DNA from 4 places in the Bacillus sp. AFS031507 genome. Region 1 is predicted to be linked to each of the others. Evidence: riboswitches for the same ligand, from Rfam matches in the RefSeq annotation. Region 1 holds a riboswitch; each other region holds the start of a gene.
The links. A riboswitch is a leader RNA that binds a small molecule or an ion and turns the genes downstream of it on or off. The one in region 1 is predicted to bind S-adenosylmethionine.
Positions count from the first base shown of each region.

Region 1 (6,008 bases):
AACCGGGGTCAGGTACAAGGATGGTATCCCCCGGATTTAATAAGCATTGAGGGATTTCGACAAGTCCTGCTTTACCCCCAAACAAAATTGCCACTTCTTTATCCGGATCAATGGTCACTCCATATTCTCTTAAATAAAAATCAGCGGCAGCCTGTTTTAAATAACGATGTCCCTGAAAAGGAGAATATTTATGATTTAATGGATTCACTGCTGCATCTTGAAGTTTTTTAACAATATGAGAAGGCGTTGGCTGATCGGGGTTGCCTTGCCCTAAATTAATCACATCAAACCCTTGTGAAATATACTCCCCTACTTTTTTAACAAGTGAAGCAAAAAATTGCTTCGGAAGACTAGTTAATAGTTCTGATGGTGGAAATTGCTTCATTATTCTCACCTGCTTAATTATTTATAAGAATCATTATGAATTTCTAGTCACAAATGATATAACTTTTATAATGGCTTGTAAAGAAAAAATTCCGAAATTTCAAACGAGGTGAAGATTCGTGAAATTAAAAATTTCATGTCTGCAAATGGATATCGTCTTTGGCAATCCCAATAAAAACTACCAAACTGCCGAAAGACTCATTGAAAAAGCACTGATTGAACAACCCGATATCATTGTCCTTCCAGAACTATGGACAACGGGTTATGACTTGACCCGCCTTAATGAAATTGCAGACCCAAAAGCAGTACAAACGATTGAATTTCTGAGAAATGCAGCACAAAAAAATCAGGTTCATTTAGTTGGCGGCTCAGTTGCAAACCGAGAAGAAACAGGAGTAAAAAATACTCTCCTCATCATTAATAAAGATGGCACGCTTGTACACCAGTATAGTAAACTACATCTTTTTAAACTCATGAATGAGCATGTTTTCTTAGAGCCTGGCGCTGAGAAGGGACTTTTCCAACTTGATAATCACCAGTTTGCTGGGTCGATCTGTTATGATATCCGGTTTCCAGAGTGGATACGCGCTCACACATCAGAAGGTGCAGAAGCACTGTTTGTTGTGGCCGAATGGCCTGCACCCAGATTGTCCCACTGGAGGGCCCTTTTAATTGCAAGAGCAATTGAAAATCAATGTTATGTAATTGCCTGTAACCGTTCTGGAAATGACCCAAATAACCATTTTGCTGGTCACTCAATGATTATTGACCCGTGGGGTGAGGTCATTGCTGAGGCTGGAATGAAGGAAGAAATCCTATCGGCTGAAATTGAGATGGACTTAGTCAAGGAGGTCCGTAAGCAAATTCCTATTTTCACGGATAGAAAACCAGAATTCTATAAATAATAATTTTCAAAAAATATTGACACTTTCTCTTTGTTACTGATATGATTTTTACCAGTTAAATAGGTTTTCTCTTATCACGAGCTGGCTGAGGGATTTGGCCCTTTGAAGCCCAGCAACCGACCGGAAACCCATTGAAATGGGGCGCTTTTTTGCGCTGGGGATCCCCCCCTTTAAGGCACGGTGCTAATTCCAACAGAAGGATTATCTTTCTGAGAGATAAGAGGTGCGACAGACAATATTGTCTATCAGCCTCTTTCAGATGAGAAAGAGGCTTTTTTAGTGCCTGCGTGCATAACTAAGCCTCCCTAAAACGAGGAGGAACCATAATGAGTCTACTAAAACAAAAAACATACCAGCCTTTAACAAACGAGAGTGCAGTTGAACTGGCACTTGAATTGAAAATTTTTGACCAGCATGCAAAACTTTCCTGCAAGGAGATTGGCGATGGGAATCTCAATCTAGTCTTTCATATTGTTGATAAATTAGAAGGAAAAAGTGTTATTATCAAACAAGCTCTCCCTTATGCAAAGGTAGTTGGCGAAAGCTGGCCATTAACTTTGAAAAGAGCAAAGATTGAAGCGGATGCCTTAAAAATTTTCGGACAGATTGCTCCAGATTATGTGCCCCAAGTTTTTTTCACAGATGATGTCCTAGCTGTAACCGTAATGGAGGACCTTTCCCATCTTTCGATCGCAAGAACTGGCTTTATCAAAGGAGAAACCTATCCATTAATTTCAAAGCATCTAGGTGAATATCTTGCAAAAACACTATTTTACACTTCTGATTATGGATTAGGCCCTTCCTTAAAAAAGGAATATGTACAACAGTTTATCAATCCCGAGCTTTGCAAAATAACTGAAGATTTAATCTTTACCGATCCTTTTATTGATGCAGAAACCAACGATTTCGAGGAAGGACTGCGTCCTGGAGTCGAAGAGCTTTGGCAGGATGAAGAACTAAAATTTCATGTAAATATTTTGAAGAAACGCTTTTTAACAGAGGCTGAAGTTCTCCTCCATGGTGATCTTCATACCGGAAGTGTTTTTGCCGATAATTATGAAACAAAAGTAATCGATCCTGAATTTGCTTTTTACGGACCAGCTGGATTTGATATCGGCCAAGTATTTGCAAATCTTCTCTTTCAGGTAATAGCAAATGTTGAACAACGTGATCTTTTCCTCAATCATATTGAAACGGTATGGAATGTATTTGAGGATCAATTTACACAATTATGGAATACGGAGAATAAAGACGATTACGCTAAATCCACCACATATTTAAACTATAATTTAACTAAGTTTTTTGAGGACTCGATCGGCTTTGCAGGCTGCGAATTAATCAGAAGAACAATTGGTCTTGCTCATGTTGCTGATTTAGATGGGATCGAGGAAGATCAAACTAGAATTACTGCTAAGCAGAGAACATTAGATCTCGGTACAATCCTAATTAAACAACGAAAAGAAATAAAGAACCTTTCTTCTTTCATAACGACTGTAAAAGAAGCATTATAATAGGAAAAGCAATCCGAACTTTCGGATTGCTTTTCTAGTCAAGTTTTGCCCACATTTCTTCTGGATTTAGTTCATAAATACCATTTTCGCGGAACATGTAATGATTTATGATAAACTCTCTGCGAATAGTTGCATAATCATCATGGAATTGTTTTATATACTCGTTTAATTGTTTTTCTTCGTACTTTTCACCTATTTTTAAATCACGTACCATGTGTTCGAACACGATTAATTTCTTCTTCCTTTGGGCAGGAATGTTCTTTAGTTTCCCATTTTTCATAAAGAAGTTCTCGATAATTTTTTGTCTCTCGATACTTGACTCGACCATTTCATCCAACTCCTTCCCCTTTTTTTCTAGCAGCTCTGTAAACACCTTTGCCTGCTGGTTAATCAACGATTCATTTAGGTAAAAGTAAATCGTATTCTTGACTCTTCTGTCATACACCACATGGATCTCTCGTAATTTCTTTAAATGATGGGTAATCGTAGGTGCGGACAAGCCAAGCTTTCCTGCTATTGCCTGCCCATGGAGTGGACCTTTTGCTAATATAGCAACGATTCTAATCCGTGTGGGATCCCCCATCGTTTTATAAAACGCAACAACACGGTCTAATTGTATCAATGCACTACCTCCGCTTCATTCTAATTTGATATACATCTAATTAGATATATATCAAATTTAAAAAGCCCTGTCAATGACCAACAAAAAAACACATCCCAAAGGAAGTGTTTTTTGATTTGCTTTTTTTACAGCATTGGATTTTCATTCTTTGCTTTGAGTCTCTGCCATCTTTTCTCAACTTCTGCCTCAAATTCTTCTAGCATTGGCTTGTTTTCATCTTTAAGTAGGTGTTTTGTTTTCCCCATATATTTTAACCAATCAGAAAGTGGAATTCGCTTGTTCTTCTCTTCTGGATTGTAAGTTATGGTTGTAACACCTTGTTCTACCTCATAAAGCGGGAAGAAGCAAGAATCTACAGCAGCTTCGATAATCTTTGCACCAAAACGGTCATCAGATTTCCAGTTTAGTGGGCATGTGATGAGAAGTTTTCCATATACTGTTCCAACATTTTGTGCGTACCATTGTGCTTTTGCACCTTTTTTAACTAAGTCCTGTGGAAAGGCTTCCGAACCAGTAAACACATAAGGAATATTGGTAGCAGCCATAATTTGCGGAGTATCCTTATGGTGGAAAGCTTTTCCTCGCTGTGCTTTTCCAACTCCTGATGTACTTGTCATATGACCCAGTGGTGTTGAATAAGACATTTGTGAACCTGTATTCATGTAGCCCTCATTATCATATTCAAGCATAATCAGTTTATGTCCGCGAAGAGCAGTACCAATCGCTGAACCCATACCAATATCCATACCACCATCACCAGTAATCATAACAAATGTGGCGTCATCCGATACTTCAATTTCGCCGCGTCGTTTTAATTCCATGAATGCTTCAACAGTACCTGAAAGCGTAGCGGCACCGTTTTGGAACAAATTGTGCATCATCGTTTGCTTATGGGAGGTGCTAGGATAAGATGTTGTTGTTACATAAGCGCATCCCGTTTGGAATAGAGTAACAATGTCTCCCTCAATCCCTTTAAAGAATAACTCGAGTCCAGCAAAAATTCCGCACCCTGGACATGCCCCGTGACCGGAGGCAATCCGTTTCGGTTTACCAGTTAAAGCACGTAACGGCGGGATTTTCACCTTTAATTTTTTGGTTTCTTCATCCATTTTCACATCAATTAAACCTGTTTTAAAAACATCCCCGTGCTGTGGCAAAATAACAGGCTTAAGGATTTTTTCAGGATTACCTGGAATATGACCATAGTAATCAAATGGCTTTTCAGCATAGCCTTTTTCATTTGCATCAAGTGCCATTTCAAAGAAAGCCTGCGCATCAGTTGCATAGAAATCCTTACCGCCGAGACCAAATACGCGGCTTAACACGATCGTCTGGTTGTCTTTGTCATCTTGAAGTGCAGATTTCACTTCATGTGTAAGGTTAGGACCATTTGCTCCGTAAGAATCCGCACGTTCCCCAACTAATAATGATTTTACATTCTTAAGGGCTTCACGAATTTCCTTTGCAGGGAATGGACGGATAATATTCGGGCTAATTACACCTGCATTAATTCCTTTTGCACGAAGTTGATCCACTACATCTTTAGCAGATTCTGCCGCAGAGTTTAATAGGAATAATGCTACATCTGCATCTTCCATTTTATATAAATCTAGAACTGGATATTCTCTTCCAGAAAGCTTAGCATATTCCGCAGCCACTTCCTTAAATACCTCACCAGCATTGTACATTGCTTCTGATTGTTGGTAGTGATTGTTAATGAAGTCATCACCACTCATATGAGCACCAATCGTTACTGGCTTCCTCAAGTCTCTAACAAAGTTGTAATCGGTTGGACATTCACCTACAAATTGCTGTACAACACTGCGGTCCTTAAAGAATTCCACTCGACGCTTTTGGTGGGATGTAAAGAAGCCATCATAAGCAACAATAACTGGTAAGCGAACCTTTGAATGTTCGGCAATTTTAAGCGCCATAATATTCATATCATATACAGCTTGCGGTGTTTTTGCTGTTAAGATTACCCAGCCAGTATTTAATGCATAATAGAGATCAGAGTGATCGCCACGAATATCAAGCGGACCACTGACGGCACGAGTAACTAGATTCATAACCATTGGAAAACGAGTCCCTGATTGGACAGGCATTTGTTCAAGCATATATAAGAATCCATTTGCACTGGTTGCATTGATAACACGTGCACCAGTTGCCGCAGCACCGTAGCAAATACCTGCTGAACCGTGCTCGCCATCTGCAGGAATCAGTTTAATATCATGCTCCCCGCGCGTTTTCATTTGATCTAAAAATTGAGCAACCTCTGTTGAAGGTGTAATTGGAAAATATCCCATAATATGATAATTGATTTGTGCTGCCGCCATAGCAGCCATTTCATTTCCAGATTCAAAAGTTGAAATTTGTTCTGCTACACCTTTTGTTGTTAATTTATCTTCTAAAATAGCCATTATTGGATTCCTCCTGCAATATAAGGAATGTTTTGCTTTACGCGGTTATTATCTGCATACCTAAGCATTTCACGAAGATCACCGAGTGCGTCGGTTGGGCAAGCTTCCACGCATTTCAGGCAGCCTTTACAGTATTGGTAATCAATACCTTGAAGGAACATTTGTT
Region 1 covers NZ_NUOW01000013.1:397,111-403,118, forward strand. The annotation lists gene COE25_RS14545 (pyridoxal phosphate-dependent aminotransferase) at 1-385, opposite strand, end outside; gene COE25_RS14550 (carbon-nitrogen family hydrolase) at 504-1,289, shown strand; SAM riboswitch class I at 1,358-1,512, shown strand; gene mtnK (S-methyl-5-thioribose kinase) at 1,616-2,800, shown strand; gene COE25_RS14560 (DUF2087 domain-containing protein) at 2,835-3,419, opposite strand; gene COE25_RS14565 (transketolase C-terminal domain-containing protein) at 3,548-5,842, opposite strand; gene COE25_RS14570 (2-oxoacid:acceptor oxidoreductase family protein) at 5,842-6,008, opposite strand, start outside.

Region 2 (6,008 bases), on a different contig from region 1:
ACCTCTGTCCAGGTCATTTTCTTACGCAGCGCTGCATAAGTGTAATAAAACGTATTTCCGGTAAATAAATCGCCACCGCCATAAGCGATTAAAATGATAGCAGATCCGAAGGTAAGTGCCGCCATCGGATAGGCAAACGGGTTATCTTTAACATAAAAGAAATTCCCCGTTTTAAACGCTACAATGACGCCAAAGCCGATAAACATACTAGCAAGCGCCGCCCGTAAAATATAACGGAGGATGCTTTTCCGGAAAATTTTCATCTTTTTTAGGGCGAGTTTCTCGGCTTCACCTAATGGCTGCATTTCCATGTTTGTCATAACCACCATTCACGAATAGATATTATCCGTTTATTTTTAATCGAAAAGGGCTTAGTTATGTATTATTGGGTAAATTTTTCATTAAACAAGCTTAGTATAATAACATTTTATAAAACATAAACTTTTGTAATAGTTAAAAATAGCAATAACATCCGTAATTCAGTTATAATAGAGGAGTTTTTTGAAGACTGATTTTAAGGAGTCATTATGTCGACATTGAAAAAAATTACCCCTTCGTATGATCCATGGGAAGCCTATTTAGATATCGAGCAATATGGAAAGCCTCAGTTAACCAATATCGAGTTCACCACAACAACACTTTGTAATATGCGCTGTGAGCATTGTGCGGTAGGCTATACACTCCAAACAAAGGATCCACAGGCGATTCCTCTTGATTTGCTATTAAAAAGATTAGAGGAAATTCCAACATTACGTTCGATAAGCATTACCGGAGGAGAACCGATGTTATCCTTATCCTCGGTAAAAAATTATGTTGTACCGATTTTAAAATATGCCCATGAGCGTGGTGTACGGACGCAGATTAATTCCAATTTAACCCTAGATCAAGATCGTTATGGATTAATCGTGCCTTACTTAGATGTTTTACATATTTCGCATAACTGGGGGACCGTCGATGATTTTGTCGAGGGTGGCTTTGCCAGAATGGAACGGAAGCCTGAATATGAACAACGGGAAAAATATTTTAATAGAATGATAGAAAATAGTCGTGGACTGGTAAGAGCAGGGGTGATGGTATCGGCGGAAACGATGCTAAACAAGCGGACACTACCGTATTTAGAAAAAATTCACCGCCAAATTGTTGATGAAATGCTATGCCAGCGCCATGAAATACATCCAATGTACCCAAGTGATTTTGCTAGCAATCTCGAAAGCTTATCACTTAATGAAATAAGAGAAGCAATCCATCACTTACTAGATGTCAGAGATGAAAATGTGTGGATGCTGTTTGGCACGCTCCCATTTTATGCATGCAGCGATAATCAAGAGGATTTAGCTCTTTTACAACGTTTATATAAAAGTAAAAATGTCACCGTCAGAAATGACCCTGATGGACGTTCGCGATTGAATGTAAATATTTTTAACGGAGATATTATTGTTACTGATTTCGGTGATACACCGCCACTTGGAAATATTCTGACAACAAATCTGTTACATGCATATGATACCTGGCAGTCGTCTGCCTTAGCAAAGGAATTAAGCTGTCATTGCCCGGCGGTTAAATGCCTTGGACCCAATATATTAGTTAAGAACAGTTATTATCAGGAAATGGACTTTACCAAGCGAGAAAACAGAATTAAGAAATAAAGCCAAAGCACTTTAAATGCATTAAATTTAAAGTGCTTTTTTACTTATTCCTTGCCCAATCTTAAAGTAATTAAATCGAGTGTTTTACAAGCTTTGGGTGACGATGCATTGAAACAAATAAAATAAATCCGCTAATAATTAATAATGAACTTGTACTGATAAAAACGGCAGAAAAACCGTAGTAACCAGATATGAATCCACCCAGCATCGGGCCGACAATATTCCCAAGGAAGCGCAAGCTGGTATTATAGCCTAATACTTCGCCTTGCATCGCAATCGGTGCCTCTTGACGGATATATGCAATCCGTACAGGAATAATTCCGCCAATCGTAACACCCAGTGCAAAGCGGATGATAACCAGTTGCCAAAGGCTAGAAACCGCTGCCCCAGGCAAGTAGACAATCCCCGCTAGAAAAAGAAGAATAACTAATATTTTGATATACCCATACTTATCAGCGATTTTCCCCCAATTTCTCGACATTAACAAATTCCCCAGTCCCGCAGCGGAAAAAGCAATCCCTGAATAAATGGCAACATTAGTTGTGCCATGCAGATCACTAACAAATAAGGATAAAATTGGTTGAATGCTAAAGTGAGCGATCTGAACTAGGGCTGAAATTAGTAGGACTGTTAATAACACAGGGTTACGAATAATATGTTTAAAAACTTCTTTGCTTGAGTAATGTGTTTTTGCACCCTTAGAAATAGGTATCAAGAATTCCTTTGTGGCAATCACTAACAGGACAGAGATGAAAATCGAAATGGACGTCCATTTAAAGGTAGTGGAATAGCCAAGAGAATCAGCTAAAACACCACCCAGTATCGGTCCTAACAATGAACCTGTAATACTACCTGTTTGGTACCAAGAACACGTCCCGCAATCTCCTTCGGTGTTTGCGTTGAGATAAAAGCCTGTGACATCGGAATAAAGCCCGAAAAGAAGCCCATGAAAAAGCGCAGTAACAGTAGTTGCCAGACAGAATGGACATAGCCCATTAGAAAAATAGATAAGCCCATCCCTAATCCGGAAATGATAAGGATTCTTTTTCTCCCATAACGGTCGCCAATTCTACCCCAAATTGGTGAGAGGAGGAAGGCAGAAACAAATGTGATCCCAAAGGTGATTCCCGACCAATGCTGAACATATTTTTCCGTGAAGTTACCAAACGTCTCAATGTACAATGAAATAAACGGCATAACCATTGTCATACTTCCTGCTACAAAGAAGTTCGCAAACCACATGATCATTAAATTACGCTTTGCACTTCTCTCCTGATACACTTTAAATAACACTTCTTTCTGAAATGTATTTCGATTAACTAAATATTATCATACCGAAATTTCTGATAATTTTTAAAGGGATATCCCTTATATATAAAATTGGAAATTACGTTTACTACTATTCAAAGGTTTTGGCGGATTGGGAATAATAACTGTATTACAAATATTCAAAACACTATTGACAACTTGTTAATGGGAGACTAAAATCTAATTTATTACTTTAAATGAATAATACGTTCTCTTATCAAGAGTGGCAGAGGGACTGGCCCGATGACGCCCAGCAACCGTTCCGTTTGGAATTGGTGCTAAATCCTGCAAAACAATTTATTGTTTTGAAAGATAAGAGAGGAGTAGTCCCTTAATTTGTGATGAAACCTCTCTTTTCTGGAGAGGTTTTTTATTTTTATATAAAAACAAACCTTTCCAATCGGAGTAATGGAGTATTGATAAGAATCTAAAAGGGGGAGCTTTAATCATGAAAAGAAATATCTTTAAAAGTACACTCGTATCAGCATTAGCAGCAACACTCTTACTCACAGGCTGTGCTTCTGAGGGAGAAACAAAACAAGCAAGCGCTCATAAAAAGGTTTCACTTGAAGGTGTATCTGAAAAGTTTACAAGTGGTGATCCGTTAAAAATCAAGGTTATCCGAAAAATTGGCGGTGACGATCATACTGCCCAGTTCTTAGCAGGTGCAAAAGAAGAGGGAGAAGCCTTAGGTTTTCAAGTGGACGTGTTTTCCGCAAATGGTGACACAGCTAAGTTCCATGATGCTATTAATCAGTCATTAGACCAGGATTATGATGGATTTATCATTTCTCATGGTGACGATGATGCGACTGTTAATGATGTAAAAAAGATAGTTGAAAAAGGAAAAAGTGTAGTTACATTTGACTCGAATCCAAATATTGCGAAGGTTGATGGAGTAACGCTTACTTCACAGGATGATGAAGCCTTAGCAACTTTGGCCCTTGATCAACTCGTAAAGAATACAAACGGAAAAGCAAATATTGCCTACCTATGGGTCGACGGTTTCCCTGCAATGGTTAGACGTAATAAGGTTTATCAAGATGTCCTTTCAAAAAATCCTGAAATTAAAGAAGTGGAACGCTTTGGTGTGGCAGCGGCAGATACAAGTGTACAAACACAAAACGCAGTTGCAGCCATGTTAAATAAATATCCAAAGGGCAAACTCGATGCCATATTTGCTACTTGGGATGCTTTTGCAATCGGTGCAGCACGAGCTTTGAAAGAAGCGGGACGTGAAGAAGTAAAGATTTATGGAATCGATGTTTCCAATGCGGATCTGCAAGAAATTCAAAGAAAAGGCAGTGCTTGGAAATACACAGCAGCTGTCGATCCGAAACTTATCGGTGCTGTTGATATGAGAATACTTGCGAAAAAGCTTGCGGGTGAAGAAACACCACAGACCTTTGATTTAGATGCTTCCCTTGTTTCACAAGAAAATCTTCTCAAAGCAAAAGAGCCTGTGAACATGGTTAATCTGGCAAAAATTATCCCAGGCTGGGGTCAATCGACTGCATTTGAGGAAGAGTGGATAAAAACGTTAAAGAAGCATTATAAAGAATAGTCGGTATACAACTAGACACTCTCTTTTTCAATAGATGAAGAGAGTGTTTGCTTACGGGGGATGATTTTGATGAGATCAACATTGGAGATGAAAAACATCTCAATAGAGTTTCCTGGTGTGAAGGCATTGAATCAGGTTGACTTTTCGATGGAAACGGGAGAAATACAAGCTTTGATTGGGGCAAATGGGGCAGGGAAATCAACGTTAATGAAGGTTCTCGCGGGTGCTTATGACCACTATACCGGTGAAATAAGGTTAGATGGAAAAAAGTTGAAGATTCGTTCTCCGAAAAATGCCCAGGACACAGGAATACAAATCGTTTATCAAGAAGTAGATACGGCTCTCATTCCATATTTAACTGTCGCAGAAAATATTATGCTCCATGATACAGTCCATAACATGGGGAAAAAGCAATGGATGAAATGGAAGGACCTTCATCAAAAGGCGGGGCAAATATTAGCGGGTATGAACATTAAGCTTCCGACGAAGAAGCTGGTAAGTGAGTTAACGTTAGCGGAAAAACAAATGATCTTAATCGCTAGGGCTGTTTCAAATCAGTGTAAGTTTCTTATTTTAGACGAGCCGACTGCACCATTGAGTCATACTGAAACGACGGAATTATTCCGGATCATCCGTGATTTAAAAAAGCAAAATGTAGGAGTTATCTTTATTTCCCATCGCTTGCCAGAAATTTTTGAAGTCTGCGATGAAGTGACCGTAATGAGAAACGGTGAATTTGTTGCAAAAGAGCGAGTTACTGATACGACCATCAACAAAGTGGTGGAGCATATGCTGGGACAAAAATTAGAAGAACAGTTCCCAGTGAAGAATACGTCCATTGGAAACACGGTCCTTGAGGTAAGAGGACTTTCAGATAGAGAGAAAATTAAAGATTTACATATTCATGTTAAATCAGGGGAAATCCTTGGAATTGCTGGACTTGTGGGTGCTGGAAAAACAGAATTGTGTAAGGCGTTATTTGGCTCTGAGAAATTAACTGGGGGAGACATCTTTCTTCATGGCAATAAATTAAAATTAAAGAGCCCCTATCATGCGGTTAAGAAGGGAATTGCTCTAGTTCCAGAGGAACGGAGAAAGGAAGGAATTCTGGTTCTTGAATCGGTAGAAACCAATTTAACAGCTGCAAACTTAGGGGAATTTTCAAAGGTGTTTAGCTTTTTAGATCGAAAAAAAGAAAAAGAAACGGCAAAGCAGTTGATCCGTCGCCTCGGAATTAAAACCCCTTCCGAAGAAACCAAGGTACAGAATCTTTCCGGGGGGAATCAGCAAAAGGTCGCAATCGGAAAGTGGCTCGTAGCTGAAGCAGATGTATATATTTTTGACGAACCAACCAAAGGCGTCGATGTTGGCGCAAAGAAGGATATCTTTGAGTTAATAGCTGAACTAGCAAACCGGGGTAAAGCAATTATTTATGCTTCTTCAGAGCTTTCGGAGATTATTGGGATTACTGATCGGGTCTATGTTTTATA
Region 2 covers NZ_NUOW01000001.1:163,575-169,582, reverse strand. The annotation lists gene COE25_RS00825 (formate/nitrite transporter family protein) at 1-311, opposite strand, end outside; gene yfkAB (radical SAM/CxCxxxxC motif protein YfkAB) at 528-1,646, shown strand; partial or broken gene COE25_RS00815 (MFS transporter) at 1,717-2,894, opposite strand; SAM riboswitch class I at 3,166-3,273, shown strand; gene COE25_RS00810 (sugar ABC transporter substrate-binding protein) at 3,403-4,518, shown strand; gene COE25_RS00805 (sugar ABC transporter ATP-binding protein) at 4,588-6,008, shown strand, end outside.
Region 2: it holds a riboswitch for S-adenosylmethionine, as region 1 does, so the genes downstream of both, COE25_RS00810 (sugar ABC transporter substrate-binding protein) here and mtnK (S-methyl-5-thioribose kinase) in region 1, are expected to answer to the same signal.

Region 3 (6,008 bases), on a different contig from region 1:
ACAGATCCTTTGTAAAAAAGATAAGTCCCGATAATAACGGAGGCTAAAATGAAGACCATGGCTAAGAATAGTTCAGTCATTGTTGTAAAGTCGCCACCAAATAATTTAGATGAAATATAATAGCCTAAAAGGATCAATAAGATGCCTATAATTCCGTAGATCATTTCAAAAATGGACACTTTTTTTACTTTTTCTTCAGTCGATGAAAGAACTCTAAATAGAGATAAGATACTTTGTCTTTTAATAAATAAAAAATTTATCAACATGATAAAAAAATAGATTATAGTAAAAACAACAACAGTTTGAATCAATGCTTCTGTTGAAAATCTTAATGTGGCGACGTCCTCAACACCGGTAATTTTAAATAAGATCATCATGATTAATTTTGAAATCGAAAACCCGATAAAGATTCCAATAAATAAGGAACCGAAATATAGAATAAAATTTTCAAGTGTAAGAATGCGAAAGATTCTGCTTTTTGTCATTCCTATTAACTGAAATAAACCAATTTCTTTACTGCGTCGTTTAATAAAAATGTTATTGGCGTATAAAAGAAAAATGGAGACAATCGCAACGAGTAAGACGGATGCTGTCTTGATTGCAGCTGCCCCTTTAATTGAACCTTTTGTTGCATTCATTGCAGGATCAAATTGCAGTGTGACAAAGGCAAAATACAGTGCCACTGTAAAAACTAGGGCAAAAACATAGAGATAATAATTTTTTACATTCTTTTTCAAATTTTGTAGGATGAGATGATTAATGCTCATTTTGCACCCCGCCCAATACACCTTGTGTTTTCATGATGTCATGAAAGAAATCCTGTCTCGATTCTTCACCCTTCGTTAATTGAGTATAAATTTGACCATCCTTAATAAATATGACCCGGTTGCAATAGCTGGCTGCGACTGCATCATGAGTGACCATTAGTATAGTGGCATTTCGTTTTTGATTTAAATCGCTTAGTTTGTTTAACAAATCGGAAGCTGATTTTGAATCAAGTGCCCCAGTTGGTTCGTCAGCGAAAATAATGCTTGGTTCATGAATAAAGGCTCGAGCTGCAGATGTACGTTGTTTTTGACCACCGGAAACTTCATTTGGATATTTATCTTTTAGATCATTAATGCCGAGCTCTTTAGCCAATGTATTAAATTTCTCATCTGCTTCTCTCTTGGACGTTTTTGTAATCGATAATGGTAATAGAATATTTTCTTTGACTGTTAGGGTATCTAATAAGTTATATTCTTGAAAAATAAAACCTAAATGATTTTTTCGGAATTCTGCTAATTGCTTTTCTTTCATAGCTGTCATTTCTTTTCCTTCGATATAAATTGTCCCGCTACTAACTTTATCAATTGAGGAAAGAATATTAAGTAAGGTTGTTTTCCCTGAACCCGAGGCACCCATGATACTCACAAATTCCCCTTTTTTAATGCTAACATCTAGACCCTTCAGTACTTCTTGTTTGTTAAATTTATTCCCATAGCTTTTATGAATTTTTGTTGCTTCTAAAATGTTCATTTCCACACACCCCTTGATTTGATAGTTTTATTATAAAAGGCTTTGTACTTCATTTCCTTCGATTGACGATACAAAAAATAAAAGCATGTGACAATTTTGTCACATGCCTGAAATATGAAGGAATTGATTTCTTTTCGGAAAGATTAAAGTAAAAGTGGTTCCAACTCCTAGTTTTGAATGTACGTCTATCTTGATTAATAATGGCTTTGCTGCTTTTTTTGCTAAATATAATCCCATGCCTGTTGCCGCATTATCTTGATGTTTTGCAGTTGATGTAAAGCCCTTATCAAATATGCGCGGCAGATCCTTTGGGTCAATGCCGCGTCCAAAGTCCTCTACCTCAAGGATGGTTTGTTCATTTTTTGGGTAAGTTTTAATGATGATATCGGATGCCTCGCTATATTTTATGGAGTTTGTTAAAAGTTGTCTGATGATAAACGCTAGCCATTTGGCATCGCTAAGGACTTCTTTAACCTCGGTATGTAAATCAAAGCCAATTCCTTTTTGAATACACCAAGATTGTAAATCTTTAATTTCCTTAGTTATTAAGACTTTTATATCTGTAACCTCTATATATAAATCATTTTCTATAAATGGTATACGTTTCTGATGAAGCTGCTGGTCAAGTAGTAGATGAATTCTTAACCATTCATAAATTAAATTCGATTTCATTGTTCCATTGTCTAGTCGATCAATCATTAATCTCATAGCTGTTAACGGTGTTTTTACTTCATGAATCCAAGATAATAATTCATCTTTCTCCTGCTCTAAGGACATCAAATTATGGGAAGCAATCTGTTTCAACCATTCAGTCTGGTTCGTAACACTATTCTCGATAATTACTTCAAAAGGACTCTCTGCATTTGAGATACTCGTTAAATCAAGATTATTTTCCCAAGTCTCTACACTTTTGTAAAAGTTTGTTTCCTTATTGTAGCGGATGATTAAAAAGATGATGAAAATAATCATTGATATAAAAACAATATAGACGATAGACATTAACGGTATTGTTGGATCAAAATAAGAGACAACGATGATTAGAAATTGTAGAAATAAAAAGAGAATAATCCAGCTGCGCCTTTCAATTAAATATTTTTGAATCATCTAAAACCAGCCTCTTCTTTAGCGATATAACCTTGACCAACTTTTGTTTCAATAAATTGTCCTAAACCAAGCTCATCCAGTTTTTTTCGTAAACGATTAACATTGACAGTTAAGGTATTATCACTCACAAAGCGCTCATCATCCCATAAGCTTTTTATCAACTCTTCTCGACTAACGATCTTATTTCTTTGTTCAATAAGCAGTTTTAAGATAAAAATTTCGTTCTTTGTTAGCTCTACCGAACCTGAGTCATTTGTGACAGTATTTTTCTCATAATCGACTGTTGCACCATACCATGTTTTAAGTAAGATTGGTTTATTATTGTAATTATATACTCGGCGAAGAATAGCCTGTATTTTTGCAATGAGAACATCAAAATGGAAGGGCTTTTGAATAAAGTCGTCCGCTCCCAGTTGCATAGACATAACCATATCGGTAGGATGATCACGTGAAGATAAAAATAGAATAGGAACGTTCGAATTGGATCGAATCATTCGACACCAATGGAAACCATCAAATTTTGGTAATTGAATATCAATAATGACTAATTCAGGTTTGATAATTGTAAATTCTTGAATTACTTTACTAAAATCATCAATACCGTAAACATCGTAAGACCACCCAGCCAACCTTTCTTTGATTTCATTAAACAATGTTTTATCATCTTCTATTAACAATAACTTAAACAAGGTAATCACCACACTTTTTACTTTTCCTTAATTAAATTGTATAGTAAAAATTTTCTGTGTGCCAGGGTGGAGGAATTTAATCGTAAATTGTTCTCATTTAGATACATACGGTGAACCGTATCATAAGTAACGGCGAAATTTTTACTTGAATTTATATTAGATAAGCATAATTATAATATTTTTGCTTATAAGGTTTTAAAATTTAAAAAACTCAGAAATATATTGACAATTATTTAATAGATTGATAAAGTTTAAAAAAATATTTCTTATCCAGAGAGGTGGAGGGACTGGCCCTATGAAACCTCAGCAGCAGGTCTAATAAGACACTGTGCTAATTCCATCGGGTGTGATGCCTTGATAGATAAGAGCCACGTTATTATTTGTCAGTAACGTACTCATTTATCTGAGTGCGTTTTTTGTTTTTCTGGATGTAGGAAAAAGGAGACTATGATGGAGAAGAAAAGCCAGCAAAAATTTCAAAGAAAAATGCAAACACGGCATTTAGTTATGCTATCGCTCGGCGGGGTGATTGGAACAGGATTATTCTTAAGTTCGGGTTACACAATCCAACAAGCTGGCCCGTTTGGGACCATTCTCTCCTATCTGATTGGTGCACTAGTGGTTTATCTCGTCATGCTATGTTTAGGAGAGCTTTCCGTACATATGCCTGAAACTGGTGCCTTTCACAGTTATGCGACTAAATATATTGGACCAGGGACTGGGTATACAGTTGCTTGGTTGTACTGGCTAACCTGGACTGTTGCTTTAGGTTCTGAATTTACGGCTGCAGGATTATTAATGCAGCGATGGTTTCCATCCATTAATGTCTGGATTTGGAGTTTGCTGTTTGCTATTTTGGTTTTTGTCTTAAATATACTGACGGTTAAGTTTTTTGCTGAATCTGAATTCTGGTTTGCGTCTATAAAGGTAATAGCGATTGTTCTGTTTATTGTTGTAGGAGCAGCGGCAATGGTAGGTTTTGTTCCGATGACTCATTCCCAATCGGCACCGTACTTCTCTAATTTTACAAGTGCAGGTTTATTTCCTAATGGTGCTTTTGCGATTGTCATGACAATGCTTGCGGTTAACTTTGCCTTTTCAGGAACGGAATTAATAGGAATTGCAGCGGGGGAAACAGCAAATCCGGAAAAAACGATACCAAAGGCCATTCGTACAACATTGTGGAGATTGATTATCTTTTTTGTAGGAACGATTGTTGTATTATCTGCATTATTGCCTACTTCAGATGCAGGAGTATTAGAGAGCCCCTTTGTTGCCGTTCTTGAACAAATTGGCGTACCATATGCAGCGGATATTATGAACTTTGTCATATTAACAGCCATTCTATCTGCTGCAAACTCAGGTCTTTATGCCTCTTCAAGAATGCTTTGGTCACTAGCAGATAAGAATACGATATCACCCATTTTTACAAAATTAACAAAACAAGGTGTTCCAATATATGCAGTCATTTTTAGCATGTTTGGCGGTGGTTTAGCTTTGTTCTCAAGTATTATTGCACCAGATACAGTGTATATCGTACTTGTATCTATTTCGGGCCTAGCTGTGGTGGTAGTTTGGATGAGTATTAGTGCTTCACAGTTTTTATTTCGCAGACAATATATTAAAGATGGAAATTCCGTAAAGGACTTGGTTTATCGTACACCATTCTATCCTTTGATACCTATCGCTTCCTTTATCCTTTGTCTTGCTTCATGTATTGGAATCGCATTTGACCCTACACAACGAATTGCCTTATATTGTGGCATTCCATTTATATTGTTTTGCTATGCAAGTTATTATTTAACCCAAAGTTTAAAGAAAAGAGGAGTAGGTTATGTCCAACAAAAACAACCCTATTAAGGCTATTTTATCCGAACATTCCATTATGCTACTGGACGGAGCGTTAGCCACAGAGCTTGAGTCGCATGGGTGTAATTTGGACGATCCCCTCTGGTCTGCACGCGTATTACTAGAAAATCCAGAATTGATTTATGAGGTTCATTCTGACTATTTCCGTGCTGGAGCGGACTGTGCCATAACGTCAAGCTATCAAGCAACCATTGACGGCTTTTCCAAGCGTGGTATCCAAGAGAAAGAAGCTTTAGAACTAATTAAGAAAACGGTGTTACTTGCGAGAAAAGCAAGAGATGATTTTTGGCAGGAAAATTCACAACCCAATAGACCTAAGCCATTGGTTGCCGCATCCGTTGGACCTTATGGGGCTTACCTAGCCGATGGTTCAGAGTATGTGGGAAACTACGGTGTTACAGATGAAACATTAATAGACTTTCATCGCACAAGAATGTCAGCGTTGATTGAAGCAGGTGCTGATCTATTAGCATTTGAAACGATTCCTTCCCTGCAGGAAGCGAAGGTATTAGCTTCATTGTTGAAGGAATTTCCAGATACATATGCCTGGCTATCCTTTTCTTTGAAAAATGAGAAAGCGATAAGTGACAGTACGCCGCTGGCAGAGTGTGCGAGAGTGTTTGATGACAACGAACAAATTGTTGCCATTGGTCTCAATTGTGCACCAGTGACAATCGTGACGGAAGCTATCAACGAGTTGCGAACAAACACCCAAAAAACGATTATTGTTTATCCGAACTCTGGTGAAACCTATAATCCAGAAACTAAAACATGGCATGGTCAAGAATTATGTAATGGGCTCGACTTTAAATCTGAAGAATGGTACCT
Region 3 covers NZ_NUOW01000028.1:48,761-54,768, forward strand. The annotation lists gene COE25_RS23540 (ABC transporter permease) at 1-767, opposite strand, end outside; gene COE25_RS23545 (ABC transporter ATP-binding protein) at 757-1,518, opposite strand; gene COE25_RS23550 (sensor histidine kinase) at 1,618-2,622, opposite strand; gene COE25_RS23555 (response regulator transcription factor) at 2,619-3,311, opposite strand; SAM riboswitch class I at 3,575-3,679, shown strand; gene mmuP (S-methylmethionine permease) at 3,762-5,171, shown strand; gene mmuM (homocysteine S-methyltransferase) at 5,146-6,008, shown strand, end outside.
Region 3: it holds a riboswitch for S-adenosylmethionine, as region 1 does, so the genes downstream of both, mmuP (S-methylmethionine permease) here and mtnK (S-methyl-5-thioribose kinase) in region 1, are expected to answer to the same signal.

Region 4 (6,008 bases), on a different contig from region 1:
GCTTCTCCTTCTGCTTCCCACTTCCACATAGTTTTCCCCCCTGGAATTAGTTATTAACTATTGTTGGAAAAATTTCAAACTATCTTTAGTCCTTTTTTAATAAAAAAGACAAATTTTTTGTGAATTACTTCATACTTCCGATAAAATAGAATCATCATACAAAAGGAGCGAGAATAATGATTTATCCATTTAAAGGGAAGTACCCCCTCATAGCTGATACTGCTTATATTGCCGACTATGTGACGATTACCGGTGATGTTGAAATTGGCGATGAATCAAGTGTTTGGTTTAACACCGTTATCAGAGGGGACGTAGCCCCAACCATTATTGGTAAGAAAGTAAATATACAAGATAATTCTATCTTACACCAAAGCCCCAATAACCCGCTAATTTTAGAAGATGAAGTAACGATTGGCCATCAGGTTATTCTACACAGTTGTATCATTCGAAAAAAAGCGTTAATAGGAATGGGTTCCATCATTCTTGATAATGCTGAAATCGGCGAGGGTGCTTTTATTGGAGCCGGCAGTCTGGTTCCGCAAGGGAAAAAAATTCCCCCTAATACCTTAGCATTTGGCAGACCGGCAAAAGTTATTAGAGAATTAACACCAGAAGACATAAAAGATATGGTAAGAATCTCTAAAGAATATGCAGAAAAGGCACAATATTATAAGTCACTTCAAAAATAAAAAAAGCAAAAGCACCCAAGAAATTTGGGTGCTTTTACGATTAATTTTTCGATGTTTGCAGGGCCTTTTCTAGTGCATAATCACGTTGAAAGGAATAGACATCTTCAACATATACTTGATGCCATACCATGAACATCAGCACAGTCCAAATCTTCCTGCTGTTATCGGCTTTACCCTGGCAATGGTCTTCAAGCAATTGAAGCACATATGATTTATTGATCAAATGATCCGTGTTGCTTTCGCGGATGATCTTCTTCGCCCATTCGTTCATTTCATTCTTTAACCAATGACGGATTGGTACAGGGAACCCAAGTTTCTTCCGATCAAGTACATGGGCAGGTACGACACCTTCGGCTGCTTTACGTAAGATATACTTCGTCGTTCCGTGCACTGTTTTCAGGCTGGTCGGAATTTTTGATGCCACTTCGAAGACCGCTTTATCAAGGAATGGCACACGAAGTTCTAAGGAATGAGCCATCGTCATTTTATCGGCCTTCAGCAAAATATCGCCGCGCATCCATGTATGGATATCAATATACTGCATCCGGTCAACAGGATCATAACCACGAGATTCGGCGTAAAGCGGCTTCGTAATATCAGTATAATCTAATCCTTCACGATAGACATTTAGTAGTTCGCGCTTTTCTTCTTCCATAAACATCTTCGCATTACCAATGTAACGTTCTTCCATTGGAGTTACACCGCGTTCGATAAAGCTTTTTCCTCTCATTCCCTCAGGCATCATACCCGCGATCCCTTTTAAAAGCACTTTTCCTACTTTCGGAATTTTATTAAACACCTCTAAGGATTGCGGCTCGTGATAAATATTGTAGCCGCCAAATAATTCATCCGCACCTTCACCTGAAAGAACAACGGTTACGTGTTTTCTCGCTTCACGGGCAACAAAATAAAGCGGGACACAAGCAGGGTCTGCCAGCGGATCATCCATATGCCACATGATTTTTGGAATTTCATTCATATATTCCTGCGGTGAAATCACATAACTGATATTTTCGACACCAAGCTTCTCTGCTGTCTCTTTTGCGACATCAATTTCACTGAATCCATTATGCTCAAAACCTACCGAAAAGGTTTTAATCGCAGGGTGATATTCTTTTGCAATCGATGCAATAATCGAAGAATCAATCCCGCCAGAAAGGAATGAGCCTACTGGAACATCACTGCGCATGTGCATTTTTACAGAATCGAACAGGACATCTTTAATTTCCTTGATAAAATCAGGTTCTGATTTGTGAATTGGGTTAAAGTGTGCTTTCCAATATCTTTTGATTTCCATTGGTGAGCCAATCTTTTTGGTAAAAAAATGACCTGGCTCTAATTTCTTAATACCAACAGACATGGTGGTTGGTTCAGGAACAAATTGGTAGGTCAAATAATGCTGCAAGGAATCATAATTAAGAACATCATTTTCGAGACCCAATAGAATACTTTTTTTCTCAGAGGCAAAAAATGTTCTTTCACCATCTTCAAAGTAAAAAAACGGTTTAATCCCGAACGGATCACGCGCGCCATAAAGAGTTTGTTCTTGTTTATCCCATATGACAAAAGAGAACATTCCGCGTAGTTTTTCGACGGCTTTTTCCTTCAAATGGCTGTAGAGTGCAATAATAACCTCCGTATCGGAGCTTGTTGAAAAGGTTAATCCTTCACTCAATAGTTCCTCGCGCAGTTCAACATAGTTATAAACTTCACCATTAAAGATAATCCAGTAGCGTTCATTTTCATACGTAAGCGGTTGATGACCACTCTCAATATCAATGATACTTAAACGGCGGAAACCAAATTGGATATGATCATCATAATAAAAACCATCATCATCCGGCCCGCGATGAGTTATAATATCGTTCATATTTTTAAATTGTTGTTTTTGCTCATCACTATAGTTTTGTGTTTTGTCGTGTACACAACCGATAAAACCACACATTATGTACTTCACCTCATTCTAAATATCCTTTAAAAGGACGTATTGCTCCAAATCGCAAACGCCTTGCGCTGGAGCTAGACAGAAAAACATACTCTCTAATACTACCACTTTTTATATAAAAATTGCACTGTGAACAATAGGCAAATTTAATATCATCATTTTTCACTTCTTTTGACCTGCTTAAACATTACATATTATTCACTAATTGAATTACTATACAGGTAAATAGACGGAGAAATAAAAACGGGAGCTACATGTAGAATGTAACCCCCATAACGTTTTATAGATTTGCTTGTTGGCGTAATGTTTCTACTTTATCTGTGCGCTCCCAAGGAAGATCCACATCAGTACGGCCAAAGTGACCGTAAGCTGCTGTTTGTTGGTAAATTGGACGACGAAGATCCAACATGTTAATGATACCTGCAGGGCGAAGGTCAAAGTTTTCACTTACAAGGTCAACTAACACATCTTCGCTTACTTTACCTGTACCAAACGTATCAACAGCAATCGAAACTGGTCTTGCTACACCAATAGCGTAAGCAAGTTGAACTTCTACCTTATCAGCAAGGCCAGCAGCCACGATGTTTTTAGCAACATAACGTGCTGCGTAGGCAGCTGATCGGTCCACTTTTGTAGGATCCTTACCAGAGAAGGCACCACCGCCATGGCGAGCATATCCACCATACGTATCTACGATGATTTTCCGGCCTGTTAAGCCAGCATCTCCTTGTGGTCCGCCAATAACAAAACGGCCGGTTGGATTAATAAAGTATTTTGTCTTTTCATCGATTAATTCTTTTGGAACTACCGGATTAATAACATATTCCTTCAAGTTACGTTGAATTTGCTCTAACTCAACTTCAGGATTGTGTTGAGTGGAAATAACAATCGTATCAATGCGTACTGGTTTATCGTTCTCATCATATTCAACCGTTACTTGTGTTTTTCCGTCTGGACGTAAGTAATCAAGAACCTTATCTTTACGTACTTCTGTTAAACGGCGAGCAAGTTTGTGCGCTAGTGAAATGGGAAGAGGCATAAGCTCTTTTGTTTCATTACAAGCAAAACCAAACATTAAACCTTGGTCCCCTGCACCAATTGCTTCGATTTGTTCATCGGACATTTGACCTTCACGCGCTTCCAAAGCTTGGTCAACACCCATCGCGATATCTGGAGACTGTTCATCAATAGATGTTAAAACAGCACAGGTTTCTGAGTCAAAACCGAATTTCGCGCGATTGTAGCCGATGTTTTTAATCGTTTCACGGACAATTTTTGGAATATCCACGTAGGTAGATGTGGTGATTTCTCCTGCTACTAGAACTAGTCCTGTTGTTACTGAAGTTTCAGCCGCAACACGGGCATTAGCATCCCTTGCTAAAATAGCATCTAAAATGGAATCAGAAATTTGGTCACAGATCTTATCAGGATGACCCTCAGTAACTGATTCAGAAGTGAACAAACGACGTTTTGTTGACATCTGAATTCCTCCTATAATATGAGATAATCGAGGTCTTAGGAAGGTTACAGGAATACTTCCTTAAACTTCGAGAATTTGATACGGTACTCATTCCCTTAGTATGTAATAAACAAAGGATTTTTATTAGAGACTCTTTTCATAAAGGACTTATACAAAACAAAAAACCTTACCAGAGAGGAAAGGTTGTTCCGGGCCTTTCGCTCTTATCGTTCAAGGTCAAAGCCTTGCGTCAGATTAGCACCTTCGCATCCTGAAAAGGACCTTTTAAGTGGTCAATCTTTTCATACTGCAGGTTGCTGGGTTTCATTGGGCCTGTCCCTCCACCAGCTCAGGATAAGAGAGTATCCGTTCAAATTAGAATAATATCACACTTCCCAACAATGTCAATGAATTTTTTAAGATATGTCTTTCACAACAAAATGGGAATAATACGAAGTAAGTTAGTCTCTATTTATAAATATTTTTTATATCTTCAATTAAAGTTTTATAATATATAAATTTTGTTAAATAGGATACATCAATTCGACTAATGTGTTATACTTTTTATATTATTAACAACATAAAAACTAAAATAAAGGAAGGTCTCATTAAATGAATTCTGTTGATACTCCTAATGAATTAAATCAATTGTTAAATGAAAGTCATGTTCATGTGCAATTATCTGTTCCTCAATTAGTTGAGAAAGTCTTAACCCGACATGAAGGAGCACTAACTTCTACGGGAGCAATTAGTGTCGTTACTGGAAAATATACTGGCCGGTCTCCACAGGATAAATTCATTGTTTTAGAAGATTCAACTAAAGACAAAATTGAATGGGGCACGACCAATCAACCAATTTCAGAACCGGTTTTTACAAAGCTTTATCAAAAGGTCATAAATTATTTACAACAGAAAAATGAGATCTTTGTTTTTAAAGGATTTGCGGGTGCTGATAAAAAATCACGTTTATCCATCAAAGTCGTAAATGAATTAGCTTGGCAAAATTTATTTGTACACCAGTTATTTATTCGCCCGTCGGATGAAGAACTACTTGCCCATGATGCTGGATTTACCGTTATTTCTGCACCTAATTTCAAGGCAGATCCGGCTATCGATGGCACCAACTCGGAAGCGTTTATTATGATTTCTTTTGAAAAAAGAATTGTTTTAATAGGTGGTACAGAATACGCAGGTGAAATGAAAAAGTCGATTTTTTCTGTAATGAATTATTTACTGCCTGAAAACAATATTTTTTCGATGCATTGTTCTGCAAATGTTGGGATTGAAGGCGATGTTGCTTTATTCTTTGGCTTGTCTGGAACTGGCAAAACAACCTTATCAGCCGATTCCAATCGTCGATTAATTGGGGATGATGAGCACGGTTGGTCCTCCAATGGTGTCTTTAATATCGAGGGGGGCTGCTACGCAAAATGTATCAATCTTTCTCGTGAAAAGGAGCCGCAAATTTTTGATGCTATCCGCTTTGGAACTGTCCTAGAAAACGTAACATTGAACCAGGAATCAAGAATCCCTGATTATGATGATGGAACGTTGACCGAAAATACACGTGCCGCTTATCCGATTGACGCAATTGATAATATTGTTCAACCAAGTATCGCTGGCCACCCAAATACGATTGTCTTTTTAACCGCTGATGCATTCGGAGTATTGCCTCCAATTTCAAAATTAACAAAGGAACAAGCAATGTATCACTTTTTAAGTGGCTACACCTCAAAACTAGCCGGAACAGAGCGTGGAATAACTTCACCACAAGCTACCTTCTCCACTTGCTTTGGTGCTCCATTCCTGCCGCTGCCTGCGACTCGTTACGCAAAAATGCTCGGTGAAAAAATACTTGAGCACAATGCCAATGTTTTTCTAGTCAATACTGGCTGGACCGGCGGCGAATATGGGG
Region 4 covers NZ_NUOW01000015.1:8,743-14,750, reverse strand. The annotation lists gene COE25_RS15805 (alpha/beta hydrolase) at 1-29, opposite strand, end outside; gene COE25_RS15800 (gamma carbonic anhydrase) at 177-689, shown strand; gene asnB (asparagine synthase (glutamine-hydrolyzing)) at 730-2,634, opposite strand; gene metK (methionine adenosyltransferase) at 2,915-4,114, opposite strand; SAM riboswitch class I at 4,315-4,454, opposite strand; gene pckA (phosphoenolpyruvate carboxykinase (ATP)) at 4,706-6,008, shown strand, end outside.
Region 4: it holds a riboswitch for S-adenosylmethionine, as region 1 does, so the genes downstream of both, metK (methionine adenosyltransferase) here and mtnK (S-methyl-5-thioribose kinase) in region 1, are expected to answer to the same signal.